3 regions of the Kitasatospora sp. NPDC048722 genome follow, and region 2 is predicted to be linked to each of the others. Evidence: riboswitches for the same ligand, from Rfam matches in the RefSeq annotation. Region 2 holds a riboswitch; each other region holds the start of a gene.
The links. Region 2 has a riboswitch for thiamine pyrophosphate ahead of AB0C76_RS13060 (cytosine permease). Riboswitches for the same ligand answer to the same signal wherever they lie in the genome.

Region 1 (9,249 bases), on a different contig from region 2:
CTGTTCCTGCTGGAGGCGGTGGCCGACAAGATCCCGTACGTGGACAGCGTGTGGGACGTCGTGCACACGGTGATCCGCCCGGTCGCCGGCGCCACCGTGGCCGCACTGATCGCGAGCAGCCACCCGGGCTCGCTGGGCGAGGTCGCGGCGGGCGCGATGGGCGGAACGACGGCGCTGGTCAGCCACCTGGTGAAGGCCTCGCTGCGGATGGCCGTCAACACCTCCCCCGAGCCTGCCAGCAACATCGCGGTCAGCCTGGCCGAGGACCTCTCGGTGGCCGGCCTGGTCACCCTGGCGATCTTCCACCCATGGCTGGCCGCCTCGATCTCGGCCGTCCTGCTGGCGATCGGCGTGCTGCTGGTGTGGCTGGCGATCAGCAGGATCCGCGCGTTCCGCGCCCGCCGTCGCGAGCGCAGGGCCGCCCGCGCGCGGGCGGCTCAGGGGGTGTACGCGGGACAGCCATAGGATCTGTGCCATGGCACGGATCGTCATCATCGGCGCAGGAATGAGCGGGCTCGCGGCGGCCTCCCGGCTGGCGACCCTCGGACACCGGGTGACGGTCTGCGAGGCGAGCGGCACGTACGGGGGCATGGTCGGCCGGTACGAGCGCGACGGCTTCGCCTTCGACACCGGCCCCGGCCTGCTCACCCTCCCCGCGGTCTACCGCGACCTCGCGCTGAAGACCGGCCGCGAGCCGCTGGAGCAGCTCGTCGGGCTGGCCCCGGTGGACCCGGAGAGCCGGCACCTGTTCCCGGACGGCACCGCCCTCACCCTGCCCAACGCCTCGCGCGGCGGCGTCGCCCAGGCGCTGGACGACGCCTTCGGCGCCGGGTCGGGCGCCCGCTGGAACGCGGTGGTCAACCGCGGCCGGACGGTCTGGGAGGCCACCCGCCGCCCGCTGCTGGAGGAGCCGCTGCCGGCCGACCCCAGGCCGCTGCACGCCGACCCGTACCCCGTCCCGCCCCGGCGCGGCCTCGCCCGGCTGCGCCCGTCCGGCCGCTGGACGCTCGCCGACGTCGCGGCGCGTGAGCTCGACGGACACCCCGGGCTCACCGCCCTGCTGCACGAGCACGCGGTGCGGTTCGGCTTCGACCCGCGCACCGCCCCGGCCGCGGCGACCGTCCTGCCGTACATGGAGCAGTCGTTCGGCGTCTGGTACGTCAAGGGCGGGATGCGCGCGCTGGCGGACGCGGTGTACAGGCGATGCGAGCAGCGCAAGGTGGAGTTCCGCTTCGACACCCGCTTCGAGGAGGTGCTGGAGAAGGACGGCCGGGCCGCCGGGGTCGTCACGACGGCCGGGACGGTCGAGGCGGACGTCGTCATCCACTCCGCGGACGCGAACCGGCAGTACCGCGAGTGGACGGGCATGGCGCGGGACCAGGACCACTGGCCGGACTCGGCGGCCCACGCCGACGGCGTCCCCGGCCGCGCCGTCGTGCTGCTCGCCCTGCGCGGCGGGCGCCCGGCGGGCACCGCGCACCGCACGGTCGTCCACGCCGCCGACCCGGCCGCCGAGCTCGCCGGGATCTTCGGCCCCGGCCCGCTCCCCGAGCGCCCGACCGTGCAGGTGCTGCGCCCGGACGACCCGTCGCTGCACCCCGCCGACCACGAGACGGCCGTGCTGACGGCCACCGTGCCGGCCGGCGGCGTCGACTGGACACAGCCGGGCGTCGCCGACCGCTTCGCCGACCGGATGGTCGCCCAGGCGGAGGCGGCGGTCCCCGGCCTCGCCGGCCGCGCGCTGTGGCGGGTGGTCCGGACCCCGGCCGACACCGAGCGCGAGACGGGCTCGTGGCAGGGTTCGGTCCCCCGTCCGGCGCTGCCCGGCGGCCGTGGCGCGTTCCTCCAGGCGCCGACGGAGGACGCCCCCGGCTTCTACCTGGTGGGCGGCGCCGCCCACCCCGGCGGCGGGCTGGCACGGGTCGGCATGTCGGCCTGCATCGTGGCCGACCTCGTCGGCCCCGCCTGAGCGGGCCCCGCCCGAACGACGGAGCCGGGCTCAGCCCTGCTGCCAGGTGTTCTGCTGCTGGTAGCCGTACCCGTGGTCGTACGTCGGCTGCTGCGGGATGCCCTGGGTGTGCTGCTCGGGCTGCGGCTGCCACTGCTGTTGCTGCTGTTGCTGTTGCTGGGCGTTCGGGTCCCAGGCCGGAGCCTGCTGCGGGTAGCCGCCGTACGGGTCCTGCTGCGGGTAGCCGTACGGGTCCTGCTGCTGCGGGTAGGTGCCGTAGCCCTGGTCGTACGCGAAGGCGGGCTGCTGCTGCGGCTGCTGCCACTGCTGCTGGTCGTAGGCGGGCTGCTGCTGCGGGACGTCGTAACCGGCCTGGTAGGCCTCCGCGTACGGGTCCTGCTGCTGGTGCTGCTCGTAGTAGCCGGGCGTGTAGACCCCGTCCGCGGCGAGCTCCTGCATCTCGAAGGCGGCGGTCTGCTCGACCTCCGGGACGGCCTCGCCGGCCGGGCCGACCGGGTCCGGCTCCGGGGTCTCCTCGACCGCGCTGACCTCGCCGACCCGCGTCTGGGCCGCCACCGCGACGGCGGCGACCGCCGCGCCGCCGGTGAGCGCGCCGAGCAGCGGCACCTTGGCGAGCGGTCCCGGCAGGGAGCCGTCGGCGGCACGCAGCGACCAGCCGCCGCTGTAGCCGCGCTTGACCGAGAGGGTGACGAACGTCTGGCCGACCGCGAAGAGCGCCGCGCCCGCGCCGATCACCGGGACGGATCCGAGGACCATCCCGCCGGCCACCCCGAGGAAGCCGACCAGGGCGAGCGCGCGCCAGTGCAGCGGGGCCCGGTTCTGCAGGAGCAGCTCGGCGACCAGCCAGAGCGCCACCACCGCCAACGCGGCGTACAGCAGCAGGTATCCGATGCCCATCCGCCCGATACCTCCAGTCGCGTGCCCGCGCGCGCCGCGCGTGTGCGGCGACTGTACCGGTTCAACGGCCGGGGTACCGCATCGCGTTCCCGCCGTCCGTGGCACCGGAGTGCACACGACCGAGCCCGCCACCATCGGCGCGGTGACGGGCCCGTGAACGCTCAGCGCTGGTGCAGTCCGAGGTTCTGGTAGATCTCCAGCGTCGCGGTCGAGTGGTTGAGCGTGATGAAGTGCAGGCCGGGCGCGCCCTCGGCGAGGAGCCGCTCGGCCATCGCGGTGGCGTGCTCCATGCCGATCGCCCGCAGCGCGGCCGGGTCGTCGATCGCGCCCCGCAGGCGGGCCTCCAGGTCGGCGGGGAACGCCGAGCCGCTCAGCTGCGGGAAGCGCTCCAGCTGCTTGGCGTTGGTGACCGGCATGATCTCCGGGATGATCGGCGTCTCGCAGCCCGCCGCCGTCACCCGGTCGCGCAGCCGGAGGTAGTCGTCGACCTCGAAGAACATCTGGGTGATCGCGTAGTCGGCGCCCGCGCGGATCTTCGCCACGAAGTGCCGGATGTCGTCGTCCCAGTCCGTCGAGCGCGGGTGCATGTTCGGCGAGGCCGCCACGCCGACGCAGAAGTCACCGATGCCCTTGATCAGCTCGACCAGCTCGTAGGCGTAGGTGACGCCCTCCGGGTGACTGACCCATTCGCCCATCGGGTCGCCGGGCGGGTCGCCGCGCACCGCGAGGACGTTGCGCACGCCCTGGTCGGCGTACTGGCCGATGATGTTGCGCAGCTCGGCGACCGAGTGGTCGACCGCGGTCAGGTGGGCGACCGGCGTCAGCGTGGTCTCGGTGGCGATCCGGCCGACCATGTTGACGGTGCGCTCGCGCGAGGAGCCGCCGGCGCCGTACGTCATGCAGACGAAGTTCGGGTCGAGGGGCTCCAGCCGCCGGATGGCGTCCCAGAGCTTCTGCTCGCCGACCTCGGTGCGCGGGGGCATGAACTCGAAGGAGAAGGACCGCTTGCCTGCCGCCAGCAGCTCGCGGACCGTCAACGCGCGGTCCGATCGGGTGGAAGCGATACCGAGAGCCATGCTGGCAGGTTATCCGGCGTCCGAAGGACCGGGACAACTCGGTTCCACGGATTGAGACAAAGAATGGACGCCGTTCCGCTTGCCGTCCCGCCCGCCCCGTCGCCCTGCTCGCACGGGTGTTCCCGGCCGCCCCGCTACGCTTGCTGCACCCCAAGCGAACCACCGGAGCCTCATCGTGACCTCGTCCAGCAACCGGCCGGCCAACCCCATTGACGTGGAGGACGTCCGCGAGCGCGTCAACGCCGCCCTCGCCGCGTTCATGGACGGCCAGTCCGCTCTGCTCGGCGGGATCTCGCCCCAGCTGGCACCCGCCGCCGACGCGCTGCGCGACTTCCTCCTCGACGGCGGCAAGCGGCTGCGCCCGGCGTTCTGCTACTGGGGCTGGCGCGGCGCCGGCGGCTCGGCCGAGAGCGAGGGGATCGCGAACGCGGCGGCGGCCCTGGAGCTGCTCCAGGCGAGCGCGCTGGTCCACGACGACCTGATGGACCGCAGCGACACCCGACGCGGTCTGCCGTCGATCCACCGCCGCTTCGAGGCGATGCACCGCGAGCGCGGCTGGCGCGGCGACCGCGAGCAGTACGGCGCCTCGGCCGCGGTGCTGCTCGGCGACCTGCTGCTGATCTGGTGCGACGAGCTGTTCCTGCGCTCCGGTCTGGACCCCGCCGCGGTGCTGGGCGCCAAGCCGGCGTTCGACCTGATGCGCACCGAGGTCATGCTCGGCCAGTACCTGGACGTGCTGGAGCCGGTCGCCGGCGACTCGACGGACGAGGGCGCGCTGGACCGGGCGCAGACGGTGCTGCACTACAAGTCGGCGAAGTACACGATCGAGCGCCCGCTCCAGGTCGGCGCGCTGCTGGCCGGCGCCGGGCCCGACCTGGTCGCGGCGTACGGCGCGTTCGGCCTGCCGCTGGGCGAGGCGTTCCAGCTGCGGGACGACCTGCTCGGCGTCTTCGGCGACCCGGCGGTCACCGGCAAGCCGGCCGGGGACGACCTGCGCGAGGGCAAGCGCACCCTGCTGGTCGCGCACGCGATGCGCGGGCTGCCGGCCGCCGACGCGCGGCACCTGGACGAGCGGCTCGGCGCGCCGGACCTCGCGCCCGACGAGGTCGCCGGCCTGCGGGACCTCGTCGCGCGCAGCGGGGCGCCGGAGCTGGTAGAGGCCCGGATCGACGAGCTGATGCGCCAGTCGCTGGCCGCCCTGGAGGCGGCGCCGCTCGCCGACCGGCGCGCCCGCGAGGTGCTGCTGGCCCTGGCCGAGGCCGCCACCGTCCGCAAGTACTGAGCCTCGCGGCCGACGGCGGCCCCGCCGGGGTCAGGCCTGGCGCAGCCGCCGGGAGAGCTCGGCGGCGGCCGCCCGCGGGTCGTCCGCGGCCGTGATGGCGCGCACGACGACGATCCGGCGGGCGCCCGCGGCGAGCACCTCGTCGACGTTGCCCAGGTCGATGCCGCCGATGGCGAACCACGGGCGGTCGGTGGGCTGCTTCGCCGCGTACGAGACCAGGCCGAGGCCCGGGGCCGGGCGGCCCGGCTTGGTCGGGGTCGGCCAGACCGGGCCGGTGCAGAAGTAGTCCACGCCGGGTTCGGCGACCGCCGCGTCCACCTCGGACTCGGCGTGGCAGGACCGGCCGATCAGGACGTCCTCGCCGAGGATCGCCCGGGCGGCCGGGACGGGCAGGTCGTCCTGCCCGAGGTGCAGGACGTCCGGCCGGGCCGCGTGGGCGACGTCGGCGCGGTCGTTGACCGCGAGCAGCTTGCCGTGGCGACGGCAGGCGTCCGCGAAGACCTCCAGGGCCTCCAGCTCCTGCTTGGCCTCCAGGCCCTTGTCCCGGAGCTGGACGATGTCGACCCCGCCGGCCAGCGCCGCGTCCAGGAACTCGGCCAGGTCGCCCTGCTCGCGGCGCGCGTCGGTGCACAGGTACAGCCGGGCCTCGGCCAGCCGCTGACGCGGCGTGTCCGCCGCCATCAGATCAGCATCGCCTGGGCGCGGCGCTTGACCTCGGTGCCACGGTTCTCCCGCAGCGCCTGGATCGGGCTGCCGGGCAGCGACGGGTCCTCGGTGAAGAGCCACTCCAGGATCTCCACGTCGTTGTACCCGCAGTCGCGCAGCACGGTCAGGGTGCCGGACAGGTGCTTGACCAGCCCCTGGCCGTCGATGAACGCCGCAGGGACCTGCAGCGAATTGTTCGGGCCCCGCCGGACGGCGATCAGGCCGCCGTTGCGGACCAGGTCGCGCACCTCGGTGACGCGGACACCCCACTGCTCCGAGATGTCGGGCAGGTACATCCACTCGGCGACCAGGGCTTCAATCTTGCTTTCGATCTCACTCACGCCACCAGACTGCCACCTCCACAGCCCGCCGCGCACCAGCCGCTACCCCGCGACCGCCGATTTCAGCGCCACCGCCGGGTCCGCGGCCCGGGCCGGGTCCAGCGCGGTGCCGCGCTCGATCAGGCGGCGGCCCTGGGTGAGGTCGCGCGGGCGGTCCACGGCCAGCAGCGCGCTCGGCACGCCGTCGCGCAGCCACAGCACCGACCAGGTCGCGTCCTGCGGGGAGCCGCGCCAGAGCAGCTCGTCGCCCTCGGCGTGCCGCCCGGCGTACTGCACCATGCGGCCGAACTGCTCCGACCAGAAGTACGGCACCGGGTCGTACGGCGCGTCCACCCCGAGGACGGCGGCGGCCGCCGCCTCGCCGGACTGCAGCGCGTGGTCCCAGTGCTGGACGGCCAGCCGGGCGCCGGAGCGGGCCGACGGGTAGCTGACGCAGTCGCCGGCCGCGAAGACGCCCGGCAGGCTCGTGCGCAGCCGCTCGTCCACGACGACCGCCCCGGTCGCGTCCAGTCCGACGCCCGTGCCGGCCAGCCAGTCGGTCGCGGGCCGGGCGCCGATGCCGACGACCACCTCGTCGGCGGGCAGGCGCGAACCGTCGGCCAGCAGGACCGCGCCGGGCTCGACGGCCGCGACGCCGACGCCGCAGCGCAGGTCCACCCCGGCCCCGGCGTACCAGGCGGCCATCGCCGCGCCGACCTCCCTCGGCAGCGCACCGGGAACGGGCGCCGGGCCCGCCTCGACGACCGTCACCTCGCAGCCGGTCTCCCGCGCGGCGGTGGCCACCTCCGCGCCGATCCAGCCCGCGCCGACCAGCACCAGGCGCAGGCCGGGCCGCAGCAGCGCGCGCAGGGCGAGCGCGTCGTCCAGGGTGTGCAGGAGGTGGGCGCGCTCGGCGCCGGGCAGGGCGCGCGGCGTCGCGCCGGTGGCGATCACCAGCGATCCGTACGGGAGGTCGCCGGCGTCGGTGTGCAGCACGCCCGGGGTGAGTCCGGTGGCGCGGCGGCCGGTGAGCAGTTCGACGCCGAGGTGCGGGAAGTCGATGTCCAGCGTGGTGGCGTCGCTCTTGCCGAGCAGGACGTCCTTGGAGAGCGGCGGCCGGTCGTACGGCGCGTGCGGCTCCTCCCCGACCAGCACGATCCGCCCCTGCCACCCGCCCCGCCGCAGCCCCAGCGCGCACTGTGCGCCGGCCAGCCCGGCCCCGACGACGACCACCCGATCAGTTCCGCTCAGCTCTGCCACGGCGCCACTGTACTCAGCCGCCCCGCACGCCCCGGCGGGCCGTCCGCCCCGCGCACGGGCGGGCCGCGCCGGGCCCGTCCACCCTGCGTACGGGCCTTCGGCCGGGCGGACCACCGGAGTTATGGTGGGGACACCATCACGGGAGCCCGGCGTACCGGGCTGAGAGGCGGGCTGGCACGGCCCGCGACCGTCCGAACCTGATCCGGGTCATACCGGCGAAGGGAGAAGAGCAGCTTTGACACGCTTGGCACCGGGCACCCGCGCCGACGTGCTGGTGATCGGCGGGGGCGTCATCGGCCTCGCCGTCGCCTGGCGGGCGGCACAGCGCGGCCTGCGGAACGTCGTCGTGGTCGACCCCTCCCCCGGTCGCGGGGCCGCCGCGGTCGCGGCCGGGATGCTCGCCCCCGTCACCGAGCTGCAGTACGGCGAGGAGCCGCTGCTGCGCCTCGGGATGGCCTCGAACGAGCGGTACGCGGCCTTCGCCGCCGAGCTCACCGAGGCGAGCGGCGGCGAGGACACCGGCTACCGGCGGTGCGGCACGCTCGCCGTCGCGCTGGACTCCGACGACCGCGCGGAACTGCGCGAACTGCACGCCTTCCACGAGCGGCTCGGCCTCGACTCGACCTGGCTCACCGGCCGGGAGGCCCGCAAGCTGGAGCCGATGCTCGACCCCGGCGTGCGCGGCGGCCTGCACGTGGCCGACGACCACCAGGTGGACCCCCGCCGGCTGCTGACCGCGCTGGTCCACGCCTGCGAACGCGCAGGCGTCGTGATCCACCGCACCGAGGCCACCGAGCTGCTGGTCGAGAACGGCCGCGCCGTCGGCGCCCGCCTCGGCACCGGCGAGACCCTCACCGCCGACCAGGTCGTCCTCGCCGCCGGCCCGCACAGCCACCGGCTGCCCGGCCTGCCCGAGGGCGTGCTGCCGGCGGTCCGTCCGGTGAAGGGACAGATCCTGCGGCTGCGGATCCCCGACGCCTACCGGCCGTTCCTCAACCGCAACGTCCGCGCGGTCGTGCGCGGGCAGCACCTGTACCTGGTGCCGCGCGAGAACGGCGAGCTGGTGATCGGCGCGACCACCGAGGAACAGGGCTACGACACCACCGTCACCGCCGGCGGGGTCTACGAACTCCTGCGCGACGCCCACGAGTTGGTTCCCGGCATCACCGAACTCCCGCTCGTCGAGACCTCGGCCGGACTGCGCCCCGGCTCGCCGGACAACGCGCCGCTGCTCGGACCGACCGAGCTGCCCGGCCTGGTCGCCGCGACCGGCCACCACCGCAACGGCGTCCTGCTCACCCCGGTCACCGCCGACCTGCTCGCCGAGTACCTGGCGACCGGTGAAGTCCCCGAGCTCGCACGGCCGTTCGCACCCTCCCGGTTCTCCCCCGCCCGCTCCACCACGAAGGCCGTCGCATGACCAACATCGCACTGACCGTCAACGGCGAGCCCCGCGAGGTGCCCGCCGCCACCACCCTCGCCGAGGTGGTCACCACCCTCAGCAAGGCCAACACCGGCGTCGCCGCCGCGCTCAACGAGGCCGTGGTGCCGCGTGGTTCGTGGTCCGAGACGCGACTCTCGGCGGGCGACCGGATCGAGATCCTCACCGCCGTGCAGGGAGGCTGAACCATGGCCGACGACCTCCTCACCATCGCCGGGACGACCTTCACCTCCCGGCTCATCATGGGCACCGGCGGCGCCCCCAGCCTGGAGGTCCTGGAGCAGGCCCTGCGGGTCTCC
Region 2 (9,249 bases):
GCTTGCCGATACCCGCCCTGAGCTGTGTGATCCTCACCAGCTGAGCGCGCGGGATTCGAACCCACGGTGACGAGTCACGCCACGACAATTTCGAGAGCATCGAACGAGACCCCACCTAGGCAGCCAGCGACCAGCGGCGCAGACGGCTCCCTTCACCTCAAAGCGCCTGGCGCGCCCCGCTCCATCACTACGCGAGCCCACTCGGTGTAAACACCCAGCACGGAACGCTCCCGACGCCAGAGTTAGCACACCACTCGCGCACCTCACCTAGCGCGAGGATAATGGTTGATGAAGAACTGTCCTTAAAGGATGCTGCAAGCAAGCGGAGGTGCATCCACAATGGGCAATGGGCCGAATATGAAGATTCAAAGATTAATTGGCGCAAGAGTTGCAGACCGCCAAGACAGCCCAATTGGAGAGATTGTCGATCTATGGATCGACACAGAATTCTCCATTGCAATGCTAGCCAGAATAAAGATGCCCGACAATTCGGGAAGCGCGATAATCCCCGTCGCAACCGCGACGACCGCAGAAGGCACTGTTACGGCCGACGTGAGTCGCGACAACCTCCCGGGGTCACCTGCACTCAAGCATGGCGACAGCACTTGGGTTCGACCCATTCGGCTAAGGGAGATCTACCGGTATCACGGACTTCGACTGCCAACGACGCTTGAGAGGGATATGCCAAAGGTCGTGAAGGCCGGCTCGCGGCGCAGGCAGCGTGCAACTCTCCCAGGGCGCCATCTTGAGGCAGTCGTCGCCGGCACCGTCACGCCAACGGTTCTCGACTGACTTCCGCCCCAATTCACCCCAAAGCTTCACCATGGGACCACTGGGGAGAGACCATGGCCAACCCCCTACTCGAGCTAGCGTACAAGTCACATGAAATGCAGCTGAAAGCACAGGCGGACAACCTGACCAGCTTCAGAACTCGCGCAACAACAATATTCTCGGTTGGCGCCCTGATCGCAACGCTGTCAACTAGTCTAGGATTTGCCAATCAGAAGGCTCCTGCCACCTTGCCAGGATGGACCCCATGGGCCCTTTTGGGAATTATCAGCGCGATCGGCTTAGCTTCAATCTTCGTCCTGTGGCCCGTTGATACATGGTACTCGTCACCCGACGCCGATCAAATTATGACGCTGAACCGGCTCGGACAAGGCGAGGATGCGGCATACAGCGAGTTGATACCAGCGCTAGACAATCAAACAAAGAGCAATGAGAATGCCCTAAAGTGGAGAGCAAAATGCCTGAAGGCGGGAGGAATTCTCCTGCTAGCCGAGGTGATCACGTTGATCATTGGCACAGGGTTGCGATGATAGTTTCAAGATAATCACTGGGCTGAAATGCCGGGCTCGCAGGACGACAAGGCCCGTACCGGTCCCGTGAGCACTCGCCCGGCTGCTGCATGGCCAAGGAGCACTCGCCGCCCGGAGGGAGGCGCGTAGGCTCGCGCTGACCGCCGACGAGGCAAGCGCGCCGCTCGCAGGTGCGCCGCACTCGGCCCGCGCTTACGGCCGTCTCGTGATGGCTGGTCCCCGGGGTCGACCCCACGGAGGGTCGCGCGCCGAGCTGGACGCAACGTGGCCGTGCCGCTCTGGTTCCACGCAAAGATCATCGCGGGTCGCCAGGATCACGCGAGCACGCTCATTGAGTGGTTCTTGGACGGCGGCAACATGGCGGCGTTGCCGGTCGTGGTCCATGGCTGGCCCACAACTGGCCCACGCACGCTGACCGGACCCGGCACATAGGTGGGACAGTGCGGGACAGAATCGAAAAGGGCGGGTATCGGCAGCTTGCCGATACCCGCCCTGAGCTGTGTGTTCTCTACCAGCGGAGAGCGTGGGATTCGAACCCACGGTGACGGGTCACGCCACGACAGTTTTCAAGACTGTTCCCTTAGGCCGCTCGGGCAGCTCTCCAGGCGGAGGTCAGCCTAACGGGTCCGGCGGGGTTCGGTGCACACGGTTTCCGGGCGCCGGGTCAGCTGGGGGTGTCGCCCTCCCGCGAGCCGAGGGTGACCTTGGTGGTCATGGTCTGGCCGTTGCGCTGGTACTCGACGTCGACGGTCTCGCCGGGCTTGTGCGTCCAGATCCGGCTGACCAGGGCCGGGCCGTTCTCGATCGGGGCACCGTTGAGCTTGGTGATGACGTCGCCGGGCTTGAGGCCGGCCTTGTCGGCGGCGCCGCCGGGGGTGACGGCGGGCTGGCCCTGGATGTCGCGGGTCTGGATCTGCGCGCCGTCACCCTTGTAGTCGTCGTTGCGCAGCACCTGGAGCTGGGCGTAGACCGGCTTGCCGGTCTTGATCAGGGTGTCGGCGACCCACTTGGCCTGGTTGATCGGGATGGCGAAGCCGAGGCCGATGCTGCCGGCCCGCCCGTTGGCGGAGGCGTTGGACTGGATCGCCGAGTTGATGCCGACCACGGCGCCGCTGGAGTCGAGCAGCGGGCCGCCGGAGTTGCCGGGGTTGATCGAGGCGTCGGTCTGCAGGGCGTTCATGTAGGAGGCCTGGGCACCGGTCTCGTCGCCGGAGGCGACCGGGCGGTCCTTGGCGCTGATGATGCCGCTGGTGACGGTCGACTCCAGGCCGTAGGGCGCGCCGATCGCGATGGTGGCGTCGCCGACGTTGACCTTGTCGGAGTCGGCCAGCGTGAGCGGGCTCAGCTTCTCCTTCGGCGGGTTGTCGATCTTGACGACGGCCACGTCGTAACCCTCGGCGCGGCCGAGCACCGAGGCGCTGTAGGAGGAGCCGTCGGCGAACTTGACGGTCAGTTTTCCGCCGCCTCCGGTGACGGCGGGCGCCACCACGTGGTTGTTGGTGAGGATGTGGCCCTCGGTGTCGAAGACGAAGCCGGTGCCGGTGCCCGACTCGCTGCTGTTCTGCGCCTTGATGGTGACGACGCTCGGCAGCGCCTTCTGCGCGATGGCGGCGATCGAGCCGGGGGCGGGCTCGTTCTTCTGGGTGTTGCTGGCCTGGATGGTGGTGCTGCGGTGGTCGTCCGCGGAGGCGACGGAGTTGCCGTTGCCCGAGACCGCCACGCCGACGGCACCGCCGGCGATGCCCGCGACGAGGGCGACGGCGGCGATCAGGGCGACCAGGCCGCCGCGCTTCTTGCGGGGACCGCCGGGGCCGGCCGGGCCGCCGGGGTAGTCCGCCGGGTAGCCGAGCGGTCCCGCGGGACCGCCGGGCGCACCGGGGGCGCCCGGGTAGCCGGGCACGCCGTGCGCGGCGGTGGTGTCGTGCCCCGCGCCCCAGCCGCCGAGCGGGCGGCCGGCGCCGAACGGGTGCTGGGCGCCCGTGGATGCGTACGGGTCGTGCGCGCCGGCGGCGGCGTACGGGTCGTGCGCGCCGGCGGCGGGGACGCCGTGGGTCGGCGTCGCGTACGGATTGGCAACCGGCGGCAGGGCCGGGGCGGCCTCGCCGGCGGGGGCGGCCGGCGCGGCCGGGGCAGCCGGGGCGGCGGGCGCGGCCGGGGCGGGCGGCAGGACCGGCGGCGGGGCGTCGATGTAGCCGCTCTCGGCGACCGGCGCGGCGGGCGCCACCTCGGGCGCGGCGGGGGCGACGGGCGCCGCCTCCGGCGCGGGGACCTTGGTGAAGGCCACGGTGGGCTTGTGCCCGCCCTCGGCCGGCGCGGCGTCCGCCGGGGCCTCGGGCTCGGGCACCCGGCCGAAGGCCATGGTCGGCTTGTGCCCGCCCTCGGCCGGCGCGGCGTCCGCCGGGGCCTCGGGCTCGGGGATCCTGCCGAAGGCCATGGTGGGCTTGTGCCCGTCCGGAGCCGGGGCCGCTGCCGCGGCCTCAGTGCTCGAGGGCTGCTCCCCCTGCGGCCCGGTGGGCCCAACCTCGCGCTCGGTGCTCACGGACGACCTCCATAGCTGACAGAACCAAGGACCATAGTTTTTCGCACTGCCGATTCGATTGCCGTAAGGACCCCTCTGAAGAACTCATAAGAATCCTTAGGCGGGACCGACGGCCCCGCTCGACGACACGTTCCCGGCGGCGGCTCCCCCACCCCCGCCGAACGTCCCGCGATGCGGACCGCACGCCCCCTGGCCTTGGGCGTTCGCCCCGGTGCCGGTTAGCCTGTCGCTCCAAACTGACACGCGGGAGCTTGGACCTTCCAGGCTGAGAGTGCGCTGGTCGACCGTACGCCACGGGATCCCGGGCGGACCGTCGAGGGGGCGCTGACCGCCGGAACCTGTCCGGGTAATGCCGGCGTAGGGAGTATCGGCCATGCCGCCTGCTTCGCCATCCTCTTCTTCGGGCGCGCCCGAGTCCAAGGGTTTCTCCGAATCGTCCACGACCGGTCACGACGGGCCCGCCGCCGCGGCCGCGCTGCTGGACCGGCCGGACAAGGCCGAGGCGCCGCTCGTCCTCGACGCCGAGCCGCCGCGCACGCTGCGCCTGCGCGACCACTTCGCGCTGTGGATGAACCTCGGCGTCAGCCTGATCGGCTTCTCCACCGCCGCCACCGTGCTCGGCGCGCCGGGCAGCGAGCTCTCGCTGGCCGCCGCGGGCACCGCGATCGTGGCCGGCACCGCGGTGGGCACCGCGATGCTCGGCGTGGCCGCGCTGATCGGCGCCCGCACCGGCGCGCCGGCGATGGCGAACCTGCGCGGGCTGTTCGGCACCCGGCTGTCCTACGTCCCGACGCTGCTGAACATCGTCCAGTGCATCGGCTGGGGCGTGTTCGAGCTGCTGACGATCGCGGCGGGCGCGCAGACGGTCGCCCACACCGACGGCTACCGGTGGCTGTTCGTCCTGCTCGCGGGCGGGCTGACCACCGTGCTGACGATCTGGCCGCTCGGCTCGATCCGGGTGCTGCGGCGCTTCGTGGCGGGCGCCGTCGCCGTCGCGATGGTCTACCTGACCGTCCAGCTGGGCCGGCACGGCGTGCCCGACCCGGGCAAGGGCAACTGGCACGGCTTCCTGGGCGCCACCGACGCCATGATCGCGGTGTCGATCTCCTTCGTCCCGCTCGCCGCCGACTACACCCGGCACTCGCGCACGCCGCGCTCGGCGTTCTGGGGCAGCTTCTCCGGCTACACCTTCGCCCAGGTGTGGTGCTACGCGCTGGGCCTGATGGCGCTGCTGCAGTCCGACGGCGACCCGAACAAGATCTTCGACTCCTTCCTCGGCGTCTGGGCGGGCTGGCTGTTCCTGCTGGTGCTGGTGCTGCGCGAGACGGACCAGTCCTTCGCCAACGTGTACTCGACCGCGATGTCGGTGCAGAACCTGCTGCCGCGGGCGGACCGGCGGGTGCTGTCCGGCGCGATCGGCCTGCTGACCACCGTGCTGGCGCTGCGGATCGACAAGTTCACCGACACCTACACCAACTTCCTCGGCCTGATCGGCTCGGTCTTCGTGCCGCTGCTGGCCGTGCTGGCGGTGGACTACTTCTTCGGCGCCGGCCGCAACGGCTGGAACCTCACCGCCGAGGCGCCCTCGCGCTGGCTGATGCTGCTGCCGTGGGTGCTCGGCTTCGCGGTCTACCAGTTCATCGCGCCGACCCCGGTGGCCGGCTGGTGGACCGACTTCTGGACCTCGGCCCAGGGGGCGCTGCACTTCACCCCGCAGGAGTGGACGTCGGCCTCGCTGTTCGCCTTCGCGGTGCCCGCGCTGGTCACCTGGGCGCTCACCCCGCTGAGCCGGCGCACCCCCCGGGACTGACGGACCGGAGGCGAGGACGGCCCCTCAGATTGGGACCGTCTTCGCCTCCGCGTCACCTGCTCCGCCTATCGTTGACGGCGTGACCAGCCCAGATCTGTCTTCGACGGCCCCGCGCACCGCGCCGTCCGTCCAGGTAGTCGCCCACCGCGGCTCCTCGGACGCCCTGCCCGAGCACACCCTCGCCGCCTACCGGCAGGCCCTCGAAGAGGGCGCGGACGCCGTCGAGTGCGACGTCCGGGTGACCGCCGACGGCGAGCTGGTCTGCGTGCACGACCGCCGCATCGGCCGGGTCTCCAACGGCCGCGGCACCGTCTCGGCGATGACGCTCGCCGAGCTGGAGGCGTACGACTTCGGCGCGTGGAAGACCGGCCGGCCCAGCACCGACCCCGAACTGCGCGGCGTGCTGACCCTGGAGCGGCTGCTGGAGCTGGTCGTGGACTGCGGACGGCCGGTGGACCTGGCGATCGAGACCAAGCACCCGGTGCGCTTCCGCGGTCGGGTCGAAGCGGAGCTGCTCCGGATGCTCGAACGGTTCAAGATTTCCGGCACCCGTGAGAGCGACCGCCCGTCCGCCCGGATCATGAGCTTCTCGTCGATCGCGCTGAACCGGGTGGCCGGCGCCGCGCCGGACTACCCGCGGGTGTTCCTGATCGAGCGGATGCTGCCGCTGCTCGGCCAGCTGCGGGAGGGCCGGCCGCTGCCCGGCGGGGCGCGGATCGCCGGGCCCGGCATCGACCTGGTGCGGGCCAAGCCCGACCTGGTGCCGCGGCTGCGCGAGCTGGGCCACGAGGTGCACGTGTGGACCGTCGACGAGCCGGCCGACGTGGACCTGTGCCTGGAGCTCGGGGTGTCGGCGATCATCACCAACAAGCCCGCGCAGGTGCTGGCGCAGCTCGGCCGCTGAGCGCCCCGGAGGGCTCAGGGGTCCCACGGATCCCGGTGGACACCGGCTGTTCCGTCGGAACCTGATCACCGAAACCGACCGATCCGGTCGGCACTCAAACCTTCCGCGCACGTTTCTTGCCGGAAATCGTGCGCCGGCGCGACGGAGGGTGAGCGGGGAATGACCTCCCGCCCACTCACGGTCGCGCTGCTCGAAATGGGCTCGCGGGATCGTCGCGCGGTCGTTTCCGGCGCATTACCAAGGGGCATCCATCCCTCGGCATACGCTGAAGGAGGTCCGGGGGTGGCGTTGATGGTGGCGCGTGAAGTGCCGACTTCATCGACCATGGCAGTGCCGCACGGCCCAGCGAGTGTCGGGGTCGCACGGCGCCGACTGCGTCGAGATCTGGGTGATCGGCAGATACCGGAACCGGTCATTGACGATGCCGTACTGATCCTTTCCGAGCTGTTGAGCAATGCGTGCCGGTACGCCCGGCCGCTCGGCCCGCTGCCCGCGCTCGGGCGCGGCGCCCGGGCCGAGGTCGTCGACCAGGTACTCGTCGGCGTCCCTTCCGGGCCGCACGCCGGTGCGCCGGCCGGCCGGGACGCGGAACGGTCCGACGACGGCGGCGTGCTCGTCCGCTGGCAGATGCACGCGGACGGCGTGCTGACGCTGGAGGTCACCGACGGCGGCGCACCGACGCGGCCCGAGCCCGGCAGCCCCTCGCTGACCTCGCGCGGCGGCCGCGGCCTGGGCATCGTCGACCAGCTCGCGAGCGACTGGGGCGTGCGCGACGCACCCGGCGAAGTGACGGTCTGGGCCGCGCTGCCCGCCCGCGCGCGGCACGCCAGACGCACCGGCGGTGACGCCCGCAGCGCCTAGCGCCCGGCCCGCAGTACCCGAGCGCCCCCGCCGCGGCGCTCCCGCCCCGGCGCGTGCCCGCGCGCCGGGGGAACGTCAGTAGGCTTCCCGGAGCAAAGGACCACCGTCCCCGGGAGAGCCGCACCATGGGCAAGAAGGCCGCCAAGAAGGCGCCGCAGCGCCAGTCCACCACCGCCGTCACGGGTGAGATCCCCGTGGTCGGGGCCCGCGACGACTGCCCGTGCGGCTCGGGCCGCCGGTACAAGGCCTGCCACGGCCGGGAGGCCTCGCACGCGGTGCAGGAGCTGGTGCACCGCCCCTTCGAGGGCCTGCCGGGCGAGGCCGACTGGGTCGCGCTGCGCGAGCTGGTGCCCGCCGCCACCGTGCCGCTGACGCTGGCCGCCGGAGTCGCCGGGACCGCCGTCGGCGAGGTGCCGTCGGTCACCCTGGCCACCGTCCTGCCGCTCGCCTGGCCGGCCCTGCGCCGCCAGGACGGCTCGATCCTGCTCGGCCTGCAGACCCAGTCCTCCTCGGGCGACCTGAGCCGCGACCTCGCGGACGCGCTGGAGCTGGCCCTGGCCGCCGAGCCGGGCAGCCCCGTGCCGGCCCGCCGGACCGTCCCGGGCGGGCGCCGCCTGCAGGACCTGCTGGACGTCACGGCGGACTTCACGCCCGCCGTGCACACCGGTTTCGAGTTCTGGCTGGAGGACGCCGAGACCGCCACCGGCGAGGTCGCCGCCTCGCTGGAGCGCGCCAACGCCTCCGCCATCCCGACCGAGAAGCTCACCGGCGTCGACGCCGCGTACTGGTGCGGCACCCCGGACAAGAACCACCTGCGCTGGGTGATGACCGTCCCCGAGGAGCAGCTCCTGGACGCGCTGGCCCGGCTGAACGCGGCCGGCGAGGCCTCGCTCGGCACCGACACCCGCCTGGTCGGCTCGTTCCGCGCGCACGGCCTGACCGTCCCCGTCTGGGACCTGCCGCTCGCCATGACGGCGGCCGACTGCGAGAAGCCCGCCGCCGAGTTCGCCGAGCGGCTCGCCGCCGTCCTCGCGGACCCGGCGCCGCTCACGGCCGACGAGCGGCGCGCCCGCGCGAACCTGGTGAACCGTCAGGTCACCCTGAACTAAAGCGCGCAGGAACGAGGTGATACGCGTCACATTGTCGCCCTGAACCGCAATTTCCGGGCGTGGAGGGCGTCTTGGAAATTGGCGCGGACGCAGATCCTTGTTACTGTCTAAAGAGTCCGGTCGCTGGTGCATCCCCCGTCGCCAGCGGCCGGATCTTTTGTTTTTCCGGGCGGACGGCGCCGGACCCGGCCGGTGACCGGCCGACGGGCCGCCACCGGACGGCCGGTCAGTAGGCCGAACGCCCGCTGTCCAGGTGGACCGTCGCCTCCACCAACTCGCCCAGCAGCGGCCCGACCTGCGGCAGCCACACCCCGCCGTCGGCCGCCCGCCTCGGCGCCAGCACCCAGCGCACCGGGCCCGCCCCCGCACCGGGCGGCAGCGGCAGGAAGCCACCCGGCCCGTGGTAGTGCAACGACCCGGGAACCCAAGGGAGTTGGGCGAGCATCTCGCCGAGCGCGTCCAGCGAGTACGGCGCCACCAGCAGCGCGTAGCGGCCCGGCATCGCCAGCACCGGCCCCAGCGGCAGCCGCAGCGCCCCCAGGTACGCGAGCGCGCGGGCCCCGGCCAGGGCCGGCAGGCTCACCGCCGACACCGCCCGACCGGTCGCCGCCAGCACCGGCGCGTCCGGGCTCCGCCGCTCCCACCACCAGCGCACCATCCGGGCGTCCGTGGTGGCCGCCAGCAGCGGCGGGTCGTGCGGGTGCGCG
Region 3 (9,249 bases), on a different contig from region 2:
GCCGCCCGCAGCTCGGTCTCCCGGGCGTGCGCCTGGGCCGAGGAGATCCGGGCGTCGCGCTCGGCGTCGGCCCTGGTGCGGGTCTCGTACGCCTTGGCGTCGGCCGGCTTGCGGACGTCGATCTGGAGCTGCTGCTCCTTGCGCTGGGCCTCCAGCTCGGCGACCTTCGTCTCCTGGACGACGACCTCCTGGCGGGCGGCCGCCTCGGCGAGCGGGCCGGCCTGCCGGGCGCGGGCGCTCGCGGTGTCCATCTCGGCCTGGTAGGCGGCCTGTTGGATCTCGCTGTTGCGGGTGGCCTCGGCCTTGCGGGCGAACGCCTCCTGCTCCGCCTCGGTGGCCTCGCGGTCGGCGGCGGCGGCCGCGATGCGGGCGTCGCGCTGGACGGCCGCGGCGTGCGGGGCGGCGAGGTTGCGGATGTACCCGGTCGGGTCCAGGATCTCCTGGATCTGCAGCGAGTCGATGATCAGACCGAGCTTCTCCATCTCGGCGCCCGAGGCGGCCCGGGTCTCGCCGGTCAGCCGCTCGCGGTCGCGGATCATGTCCTCGACCGTCAGCCCGCCGACGATGGACCGCAGGTGACCGGCGAACACGTTGTGGACCCGCTGGCCCATCATCTTCTGCTGGTCCAGGAAACGCCGGGCGGCGTTGGCGATCGACACCGAGTCGTCGCCGACCTTGAAGATCACGACACCCTTGACGTGCACCGGGATGCCCTGCTGCGTCACGCACTCGACGTCCAGCTCGGCCTCGTTGAGGTCCAGCGACAGGCGGCGCACCGCCTGCATGCCCGGGACGACGAAGGTGCCCCGCCCGGTGACGATCCGGAAGCCCAGGCCGTCCCCGTGCTTCGACCCGGAGATGATCAGTGCCTCGTTCGGCTCGGCGACCCGCCACATGAGTTTGAACAGGATGATCACAACGATGATGGAGGCCACCACGGCCCCCGCGACGACGCCGACAACCATCGGCCGACTCCCCCTTCAAGGCACACCGCTCCGTGGCTGCGCGTGGTTGTGCAGGAGTGCGCGGACGCGGTGGCAGCGGAGATTCTGCGCCTGTTCGTGCGGGTGCGCCAGTAGGTGACGTCGTGACTTCGTCCCGGTCCTGTCACGGGCCCCGTGACGAGGGGGATCGTCCGTCAGACCGGCGACACGAACACCGTCCGCGGCGCCTGGTACTCGACCACGATCACCTGCGTGCCCGTCGGCAGCGGATCCCCCGGCACCGCCAGGTACGCCAGGAACGCCTCCGTCCCCTGCCGCTCGGGCACGTGAACCAGCACCTCCCCGACCAGTCCCGCGCCGACCTTCCCCGTGACCCGCCCCGTCAGTCCGATCATGGGCTCCAGTCTGTGCCCGCCGCCCGTCCACCGGAAGCCCTCTGGACCTGCGGCGATCCGCTCGCTACGGTGTTGGGCGTCATGCGCAGGCAACACCGCCTGCGGACGCGGGAGCTCGGAGCACCGGGCTGAGAGGGCGCTGAACGGTCCGTCGACGGACGGCCGGAGGCTGTGCCGACCGCAGGAACCTGGACCGGGTAATGCCGGCGTAGGGAGTGAAGGTCAGATGACCACGTTCGACGCACAGCCGCAGTCTGCCCAGAGCGCCCCCAGCAGCGAGCGCACCGGCTACCCGACCCCGGCCTGGCGCAAGGCCCACCGCGAGGGATCCCGCCCCGATCTGCGGGTCCCGTTCCGCGAGGTGGTGCTCACCAACGGCAGGACCGTTCCGCTGTACGACACCTCCGGCCCGTACACCGACCCCGCCTACGAGCCCGACGTGCGCCGCGGCCTGCCCGCCCTGCGCGACGCGTGGATCCGCCAGCGCGGCGACGTCGAGGAGTACGACGGCCGCGAGGCCCGCCCCGAGGACGACGGCATCAAGCACACCTCGCCGCGCGGCGGGAACCTGCGCAACCTCGACGCCGTCTTCCCCGGCCGCCCCCGCCGCCCGCTGCGCGGCCGCGGCGGCGCCGCCGTGACCCAACTCGCCTACGCCAAGCGCGGGATCGTCACGCCGGAGATGGAGTTCGTCGCCCTGCGCGAGGGCCTGGCCCCCGAGTTCGTGCGCGACGAGGTGGCCCGCGGCCGTGCCGTCATCCCGGTGAACGTGAACCACCCCGAGGTGGAGCCGGCGATCATCGGCACCAACTTCCTGGTGAAGATCAACGCCAACATCGGCAACTCCGCCGTCACCTCCTCGATCGAGGAGGAGGTGGAGAAGATGACCTGGGCCACCCGCTGGGGTGCCGACACCGTCATGGACCTCTCCACCGGCCGCAACATCCACACCACCCGCGAGTGGATCCTGCGCAACTCCCCCGTGCCGATCGGCACCGTGCCGCTCTACCAGGCCCTGGAGAAGGTCGACGGCAGGGCCGAGGAGCTGAGCTGGGAGGTCTACCGGGACACCATCATCGAGCAGTGCGAGCAGGGCGTCGACTACATGACCGTCCACGCCGGCGTGCTGCTGCGGTACGTCCCGCTCACCGCCCGCCGCAAGACCGGCATCGTCTCGCGCGGCGGCTCGATCATGGCCGCCTGGTGCCTGGCGCACCACAAGGAGAACTTCCTCTACACGAACTTCGAGGAGCTCTGCGACATCCTCGCCGCCTACGACGTCACCTTCTCGCTCGGTGACGGCCTGCGGCCCGGTTCCATCGCCGACGCCAACGACGAGGCGCAGTTCGCCGAGCTGCAGACCCTCGGCGAGCTCGGCCGGATCGCCCGCGAGCGCGACGTCCAGGTGATGATCGAGGGCCCGGGCCACGTCCCGATGCACAAGATCAAGGAGAACATGGATCTCCAGAAGGAGATCTGCGACGAGGCGCCGTTCTACACGCTCGGCCCCCTCACCACCGACGTCGCCCCCGGCTACGACCACATCACCTCGGGCATCGGCGCCGCGATGATCGCCTGGTGGGGCACCGCGATGCTCTGCTACGTGACGCCCAAGGAGCACCTGGGCCTGCCCAACCGGGACGACGTCAAGACCGGCGTGATCACCTACAAGATCGCCGCCCACGCCGCCGACCTCGCCAAGGGCCACCCCGGCGCCCAGGCCTGGGACGACGCCCTCTCCGACGCCCGCTTCGAGTTCCGCTGGGAGGACCAGTTCAACCTGGCCCTCGACCCGGAGACCGCGCGCGACTTCCACGACGAGACCCTCCCCGCCGAGCCGGCCAAGACCGCGCACTTCTGCTCGATGTGCGGCCCGAAGTTCTGCTCGATGAAGATCTCGCAGAAGATCCGCGACGAGCACGGTGACGGTTCCACGGCCGTCGGCACCGAGTTCGACGCCGAGGCGCTGGCCGGCATGCAGGCCATGTCCGAGGAGTTCAAGGCCCACGGCAACAAGGTCTACCTGCCCCTCGCCGACTGACGGCAGGTGCCGAGGCGCTGCGCTGGGCCGCGAAAGCGGTGTCCGGCGCAGCGCCGCGAACGTTCGGGCGCGCAGGTGGAATCCGGTCGGCGGATTCTCGGGCGTGGGTCAGAGCCCGAGGATTTCGCGGATGAGGCCGAGCTTGCGCTCCGGGGAGAGATCCTGGGGACGGCCGGCGAGCAGGCCGTTCAGGACCGTGGGGACGTCGGAACCGTCGGGGGCCTGGATGGCATCGATGACTTGGCAGCGCAGGCCGCCGTCCCGGACGAACACCCATACGTCCTGGTCCTTCCGCGGCTCGCCGTTCTCTCTCGGGGAGAGCCGCCACGTCGGGAACCAGCCGAGCCCCTCGTCGGTGAGGCGCTCGGCGAGTTCCTCCAGGACGTACTTGCCGAGTCTTCGGTAGCCGACTTCCGCACGCAGTTCGCCGAGGGTGACCCTGAGCAGGCCACCGGCGGCGCGGCAGCGCTCGGCCACCGTGGTGGCGTCACCAGCGGCGGCAGTGAGCGCCTCTTCCTGCGGATTCGTTAGGTCGTTCATGATCGGGCCAACGATTGGGATCACCGGGCGATACGTGATTCACCGGCCCGGGCGCGGCCAAGAGGAAAAACGGTACTGCTGTGGCGCCGGCGGCGACCTGGGCAGCCGACGGCTTCCAGTGGAGGACGAGCACGCCATTGGTGCGTATACGAGCGATGCTCCGGGGTGGGGCTCGTTCCCCGATCGGCGCTGGTGTGTCACTCCGTTGCATCTTTATCACTCTGTTCTTTTCATGTTGTTGTTGCACCGTGTAGTTAGTTGGTGACTCTCCATCACCTGTCCTGGTCGGCTTCCGCTCGTCGAAGGCCCTCCGGCGCGAGTGCGAGGGCGTGAGGCCTGATCGGAAGCCACCAGCAGCACTCCGAATGCCCTCTCCGGGTGACGGAGTTCAACGGCGACAAGAAAGGTCCTCTCCTATGGCAGTCGATGCCATGTTGTCCGCTCCACCGGGACGAGGGCGTAGACGCGCTCGACTCGCGGGGGCGTCCGTCCTGCTGTCCGGACTGACGTTGCTCGCGACGGCCGGCCTGGTCCCCAGCCCCGCGCACGCCGCAACGGCGCCGGTGGGGCTGGGGACTGACACCAGCTATGCGATCCTGGCCGGCTCAACCGTCACCAACACCGGCCCCAGCGTCATCAACGGCGACCTGGGGCTCTTCCCGGGCACCAGCGTGACGGGCTTCCCCCCCGGAACCGTGAACGGGGTTCAGCATGTCAACGACGCGCAGGCGGCGCAGGCCCAGTCCGACCTCGTCATCGCCTACAACGATGCCGCCGGCCGGGCCCCCACGACCATCCTGACCTCGCCCGGCGACATCGGAGGGCTGACGCTGACGCCCGGCGTCTACAAGGCGAGTTCGTCGCTGAACCTCACCGGGACCGTCACCCTCGACGCGATGGGCGACCCGAACGCCGTCTTCATCTTCCAGATCGGCTCCACCCTCATCACGGCTCCGTCGAGCGTCGTCAGCCTGGTCAACGGAGCACAGCCCTGCAATGTGTTCTGGCAGGTCGGTAGCTCCGCCACCATCGACGTCGACTCGTTCTTCAAGGGCAACATCCTGGCCCTCACGTCCATCAGCGTGAACCACGCCGCGGTGATCGAAGGCCGCGCCCTGGCGCGCAACGGCGCCGTCACTCTGGACGACAACACCATCACGAGGGCGGCCTGCACCGTCGGTCCCCCCGGGCCGAGCGGTCCCCCCGGGCCGAGTGGTCCCGCCGGGCCGAGTGGTCCCGCCGGGCCGAGTGGTCCCGCCGGTCCGAGTGGTCCCGCCGGTCCTGCCGGTTCCCCGGGTGCACCTGGACCCAATGGTGCTCCGGGCGTGGCGGGCTCCCCGGGCGCTCCCGGTGCTCCCGGCCCCAACGGCGCTCCCGGCGCCCCCGGTGCCAACGGTTCGCCCGGCGCTCCGGGTGCTCCCGGCCCCAACGGTGCTCCCGGCGCCCCCGGCGCTCCCGGTGCTCCCGGCCCCAATGGTGCTCCGGGCGTGGCGGGCTCCCCGGGCGCTCCGGGTGCTCCCGGCCCCAACGGTGCCCCTGGTGCCAATGGTTCGCCCGGTGCTCCCGGTGCTCCCGGCCCCAACGGTGCTCCCGGTGCCCCTGGAGCCAATGGTTCGCCTGGTGCTAACGGTTCGCCTGGTGCCAACGGTTCGCCCGGCGCTAACGGTTCGCCTGGTGCCAACGGTTCGCCTGGTGCCAACGGCTCACCCGGCGCCAACGGTTCGCCTGGTGCCAACGGCTCACCCGGCGCCAACGGTTCGCCCGGTGCTAACGGTTCGCCTGGTGCCAACGGCTCACCCGGCGCCAACGGTTCGCCCGGCGCCAACGGTTCGCCTGGTGCCAACGGTTCGCCTGGTGCCAACGGCTCACCCGGCCCTGCCGGGCCTGCCGGTCCGGCAGGCCCATCAGGCCCTGCTGGTCCTGCCGGGCCTGCTGGTCCGGCCGGACCGCCCCAGTATCCGGGCGGTCACGGCGGTCAGGGTCACGGCGGCCATGAACAAGGTGATCACGGCAACGGAAAGGGCGGTCACGAACAGGGTGTGCCGGCCGTGCGTCCGCACGAGTCGGGGCACGCACTCGCTGCCACCGGCTCCGGCAAGTCGATCGTCATGGCGGTCGGCTCGGCGGCCGCCGTCGTGCTGGGAGGCTCGATCCTCATCCTCGTGAGGCGCAGCGGACGAGTCGCCGCTCGCCGTCGGCACTAGCCCTCGCCGTGATGGGCGGCGAGCATCCGGAGCGGGTCATGAAGGCCGTGTCCGACGAGTTCGAGGCCCAGGGTTGCGAGGTCTGCCTGCCGATGGCGGACTGACCCAGGACGCATGAGCGCCGCCCCGATCACTTCGGGGCGGCGCTTCGCCGTTCCCGGCCTCCCGCAATCCCGCGTTCGCTCGTGCACGACGCCGCCTTGCCGGCGTTCCCCCGCACGCGCGCAGCGGCCGCTCAGCTCCAGGCGTCGTCGACCGGCCGCTCCCGCTGGGTGGGTACCCGTGGCGTCGCGGTGTCCCGGTCCTCGCCGGGGCGGCGGGCGGGCGGGGCGTCGAGCCGGGCGCGGAGCGCGGCCGCTTCGGCCAGGGCCTGCGGGGAGGGTGGGCGCGGTGTGCTTCGCCGGCAGAACGGGGCGTCGGCGGCCGCGGACGCCGGCTGCCGCTCCAGTACGGCGATGGCGCTGCTGTGCTCGACGACCGTCAGCCCGGCCTCCACCGGGGCGATCGGGAAGCGCGCGATGACGGCTCCGGCGGGGGTCGCGAGGGACAGGTGGGGCTGGTCGAGGCGCCGGCGGACCTCGACCGGGGCGCCGGCCAGGTGGTCCGGCAGGACGTAGAAGTTGCCGCGGAAGGGCACCAGGCCCTCGGCGGTGACGATCCGGCAGGCGCGAACGCGGACCGGATAGGACACGGCGGGCAGTTCGCGCAGTGGAGCGGTGCCCGGGTGCGGGTCGTCGGGCGCGACGCGTGCCTCGTGGGCTCTCCCCCGTCGGGCGTCCGCTCGCGCGGCGAACGGGCCCAGGCTGTTCCAGGCGTCCTGGAGGGTGGTGTCGTTCGTCACCGTGCGCCACCACGAGCGCAGGGTCTCGTCCAGGGTCCGGCGGGTGTGCGAACGGTGGTCGGCCGGCAGACGACACTCGACGCGCACGCCGTAGTGCCTGGCCACCTGCCCGAACGCGGTGGTGACCCGGTCGGTCCGTGGACACCACACGGTCGGCGTCCGGCCGAACCGCCAGCAGCCGGCGGTGCCGCCGAGCCGTCTGAGCAAGAGGTCGACGGCTTCCACGAGGTGGGGCAGTTCCTGGTCCTCGGCCAACGCCACCGACCAGCGGCCGAGGCCGCTGCCGCCCGTGCCGGGGCCGGTGAGCGACCCCAGGAGCAGGCCCGCCCGGTTCCCGTAGCCCCAACTGGCCGGCGGCTCGGGAAGCCGCAGCCAGTCGAATTCGACGGCCACTTCGTTGCGCCCGTGGGCGGATCGGCTGTCCACGGCCGCGGCCGGGCCCTGGCACTGCTCGCAACGCGGCCGGGCCTGGTGCCGCCGCAGGGCTCTGGTGAAGGTCGAATAACCGCCCGCATAACCGAGGTCGACGGCCTCGTCGAATAGGACCGTCGCTGCCAGGTGCGGGTCCTCGGCAAGTCGCTGGCGGCAGTACGGCAGGAACTGCAGGAAGCTGTCCTGGGAAGAAATTCTGATGCCCGGGATCCGCTCGCCGCGAAGGTAGGACCGCACCGTTTTCCGATCACGTCCCAGGTGTCGGGAGATCTTGATTGTCGACCATCCCTGGCGATGGAGCCGGACCACTTCCAGATATTCCTTCCAGCTGAGCAAGAAGCCTCCCAGGGTTGAAACGGACCGGCACCAGGCGGTGAATATGCCAAGGGCAAGTGGGAAACATAGCACTTTAAAAAGAGGAGAAACGTTCCTCTTGCGATTGTTTTACTGGGGATTTTTGGTGAGCGGTATTGACGATGAGTATAGAATTACCTCTGACCCCCGTGTCATTGGGTGCATCCCGTGTCCGATGGAATAAGATTCACCCCTGGCCCTGCCTCCTGGGTAATTTTGCGGAGCGACTTCGATATCGAATATGGAAGGACGCCCGGATGTCGTAAAACCGGGCCCGCCGCTTCTCGTTGATGAACCCGTGACTTCACCATGTCTGCCCCGCCCCTCGTCGTTCCCCGTGCGGGAGCCGGTCGCCTCGCTCGGGATGTGGCTCTTCGTCCCCGACCGCCGGAACGTGGCGGGCGACGTGTCCACCGGCTACCTGTCCCGCAACGGCGAACGCGTCGTCCTGTCGTACACCTCGCGGCCGTTGGCCGACTTCGTGCGGAAGATCGGCCAGTTGGAGAGCGACTTCACCGCGCGGATCGGCCCCCTTCTCTTCTCGGACGAGTCATGACGCCGCCGGCCGTGCCCGGGACCGCGGCGCGGGTGCGCACCGGTGCCCGGACCATGCCGGAGCCGGGCGACCGTGTGGGGAGCGTGCCGTGTACGACCGTGTGACCGAGCTTCTCGGTGGGTACGCCGACTGTGGCCACGTCGAGTCGAACGGCGAGCTGTGGGCCACCCCCCATGACCATGTCCACGAGGCGACCAGCCCGGTGGGCAGCTGGTACGACGACGGCTTCGTCTACGACCTCGGCGCCGTGTACGGCGACGGGCAGGCGTTCAGCCCCGTCGGCGCGGCGGCCGGCGCGTGGGAGGACAAGACGGCGTTCGTGCCGCCTCCGCGCGCGCCGGTAGATGCGTCCAGCCCGGTCCGGTCCGGGCAGCACCCGGTCGGCCCCCCGGTGTCCCGGCACCGTCGGCGGTCCGCCTTTCCCCGCCCGGCGTGGCCCCAGCTGATCAGCTCCGTGTTCGGGGTGCTGACGGCGGTGACGGTCATCGCGGCCTGCGTGCTGGGCTGGGTGTTCTCCTACGGCCCCTTGCAGGAGCTGGCGTTCTCCCGCGTGCCGCGCGGACTGTCGCAGTTGTGGCCCGTGGTCGTCTACGGACCGTGGCTCGCGGGTTGCCTGTCGGTCCTGCGCGCCGTCCAGCACGGACGCCAGCCGTTCCACTCCTGGGCCGTGGTGGTGCTGTTCTCCAGCCTCGCGGCCGGCCTGTGCGTCGCCGACGTCTCGTGGACGCTGTCCGCCGTCGTCGTCGCCGGCCTCCCTCCGCTCACCGGCGTCATCTCGCTCCACCAACTGGTGCGCCAGCTGAACGCCGCCCGGGGTGCGCGCCAGCCTCTCGACCGCCAGGCCGGGCGCAGGGCGCGCCGGTGAACCGCGGTCACCGGCCGCGGGCGGCCGGTGCGGCCGGCCGGGCGAGGAGCACGCCCGGCCGGCGCCATCCGGGGCCG

Region 1: it holds a riboswitch for thiamine pyrophosphate, as region 2 does, so the genes downstream of both, thiO (glycine oxidase ThiO) here and AB0C76_RS13060 (cytosine permease) in region 2, are expected to answer to the same signal.
Region 3: it holds a riboswitch for thiamine pyrophosphate, as region 2 does, so the genes downstream of both, thiC (phosphomethylpyrimidine synthase ThiC) here and AB0C76_RS13060 (cytosine permease) in region 2, are expected to answer to the same signal.

What each region holds. Positions count from the first base shown of each region.
Region 1 covers NZ_JBEZGX010000029.1:91,805-101,053, reverse strand. The annotation lists gene AB0C76_RS22160 (DUF4126 domain-containing protein) at 1-465, shown strand, start outside; gene AB0C76_RS22155 (FAD-dependent oxidoreductase) at 476-1,969, shown strand; gene AB0C76_RS22150 (hypothetical protein) at 2,000-2,866, opposite strand; gene metF (methylenetetrahydrofolate reductase [NAD(P)H]) at 3,028-3,942, opposite strand; gene AB0C76_RS22140 (polyprenyl synthetase family protein) at 4,118-5,224, shown strand; gene thiE (thiamine phosphate synthase) at 5,255-5,905, opposite strand; gene AB0C76_RS22130 (Rv2175c family DNA-binding protein) at 5,905-6,270, opposite strand; gene AB0C76_RS22125 (FAD-dependent oxidoreductase) at 6,313-7,509, opposite strand; TPP riboswitch at 7,638-7,750, shown strand; gene thiO (glycine oxidase ThiO) at 7,745-8,929, shown strand; gene thiS (sulfur carrier protein ThiS) at 8,926-9,135, shown strand; gene AB0C76_RS22110 (thiazole synthase) at 9,139-9,249, shown strand, end outside.
Region 2 covers NZ_JBEZGX010000014.1:21,379-30,627, reverse strand. The annotation lists gene AB0C76_RS13075 (hypothetical protein) at 846-1,319, shown strand; tRNA gene AB0C76_RS13070 (tRNA-Ser) at 1,835-1,922, opposite strand; gene AB0C76_RS13065 (trypsin-like peptidase domain-containing protein) at 1,984-3,858, opposite strand; TPP riboswitch at 4,092-4,239, shown strand; gene AB0C76_RS13060 (cytosine permease) at 4,232-5,668, shown strand; gene AB0C76_RS13055 (glycerophosphodiester phosphodiesterase family protein) at 5,748-6,572, shown strand; gene AB0C76_RS13050 (ATP-binding protein) at 6,732-7,433, shown strand; gene AB0C76_RS13045 (DUF5926 family protein) at 7,559-8,542, shown strand; gene AB0C76_RS13040 (bifunctional DNA primase/polymerase) at 8,769-9,249, opposite strand, start outside.
Region 3 covers NZ_JBEZGX010000015.1:128,344-137,592, forward strand. The annotation lists gene AB0C76_RS14220 (SPFH domain-containing protein) at 1-965, opposite strand, end outside; gene AB0C76_RS14225 (hypothetical protein) at 1,139-1,339, opposite strand; TPP riboswitch at 1,437-1,571, shown strand; gene thiC (phosphomethylpyrimidine synthase ThiC) at 1,566-3,380, shown strand; gene AB0C76_RS14235 (hypothetical protein) at 3,489-3,920, opposite strand; partial or broken gene AB0C76_RS14240 (ice-binding family protein) at 4,352-5,020, shown strand; gene AB0C76_RS14245 (hypothetical protein) at 5,969-6,124, shown strand; gene AB0C76_RS14250 (IS21 family transposase) at 6,360-7,634, opposite strand; gene AB0C76_RS14255 (hypothetical protein) at 8,089-8,307, shown strand; gene AB0C76_RS14260 (DUF2637 domain-containing protein) at 8,396-9,172, shown strand.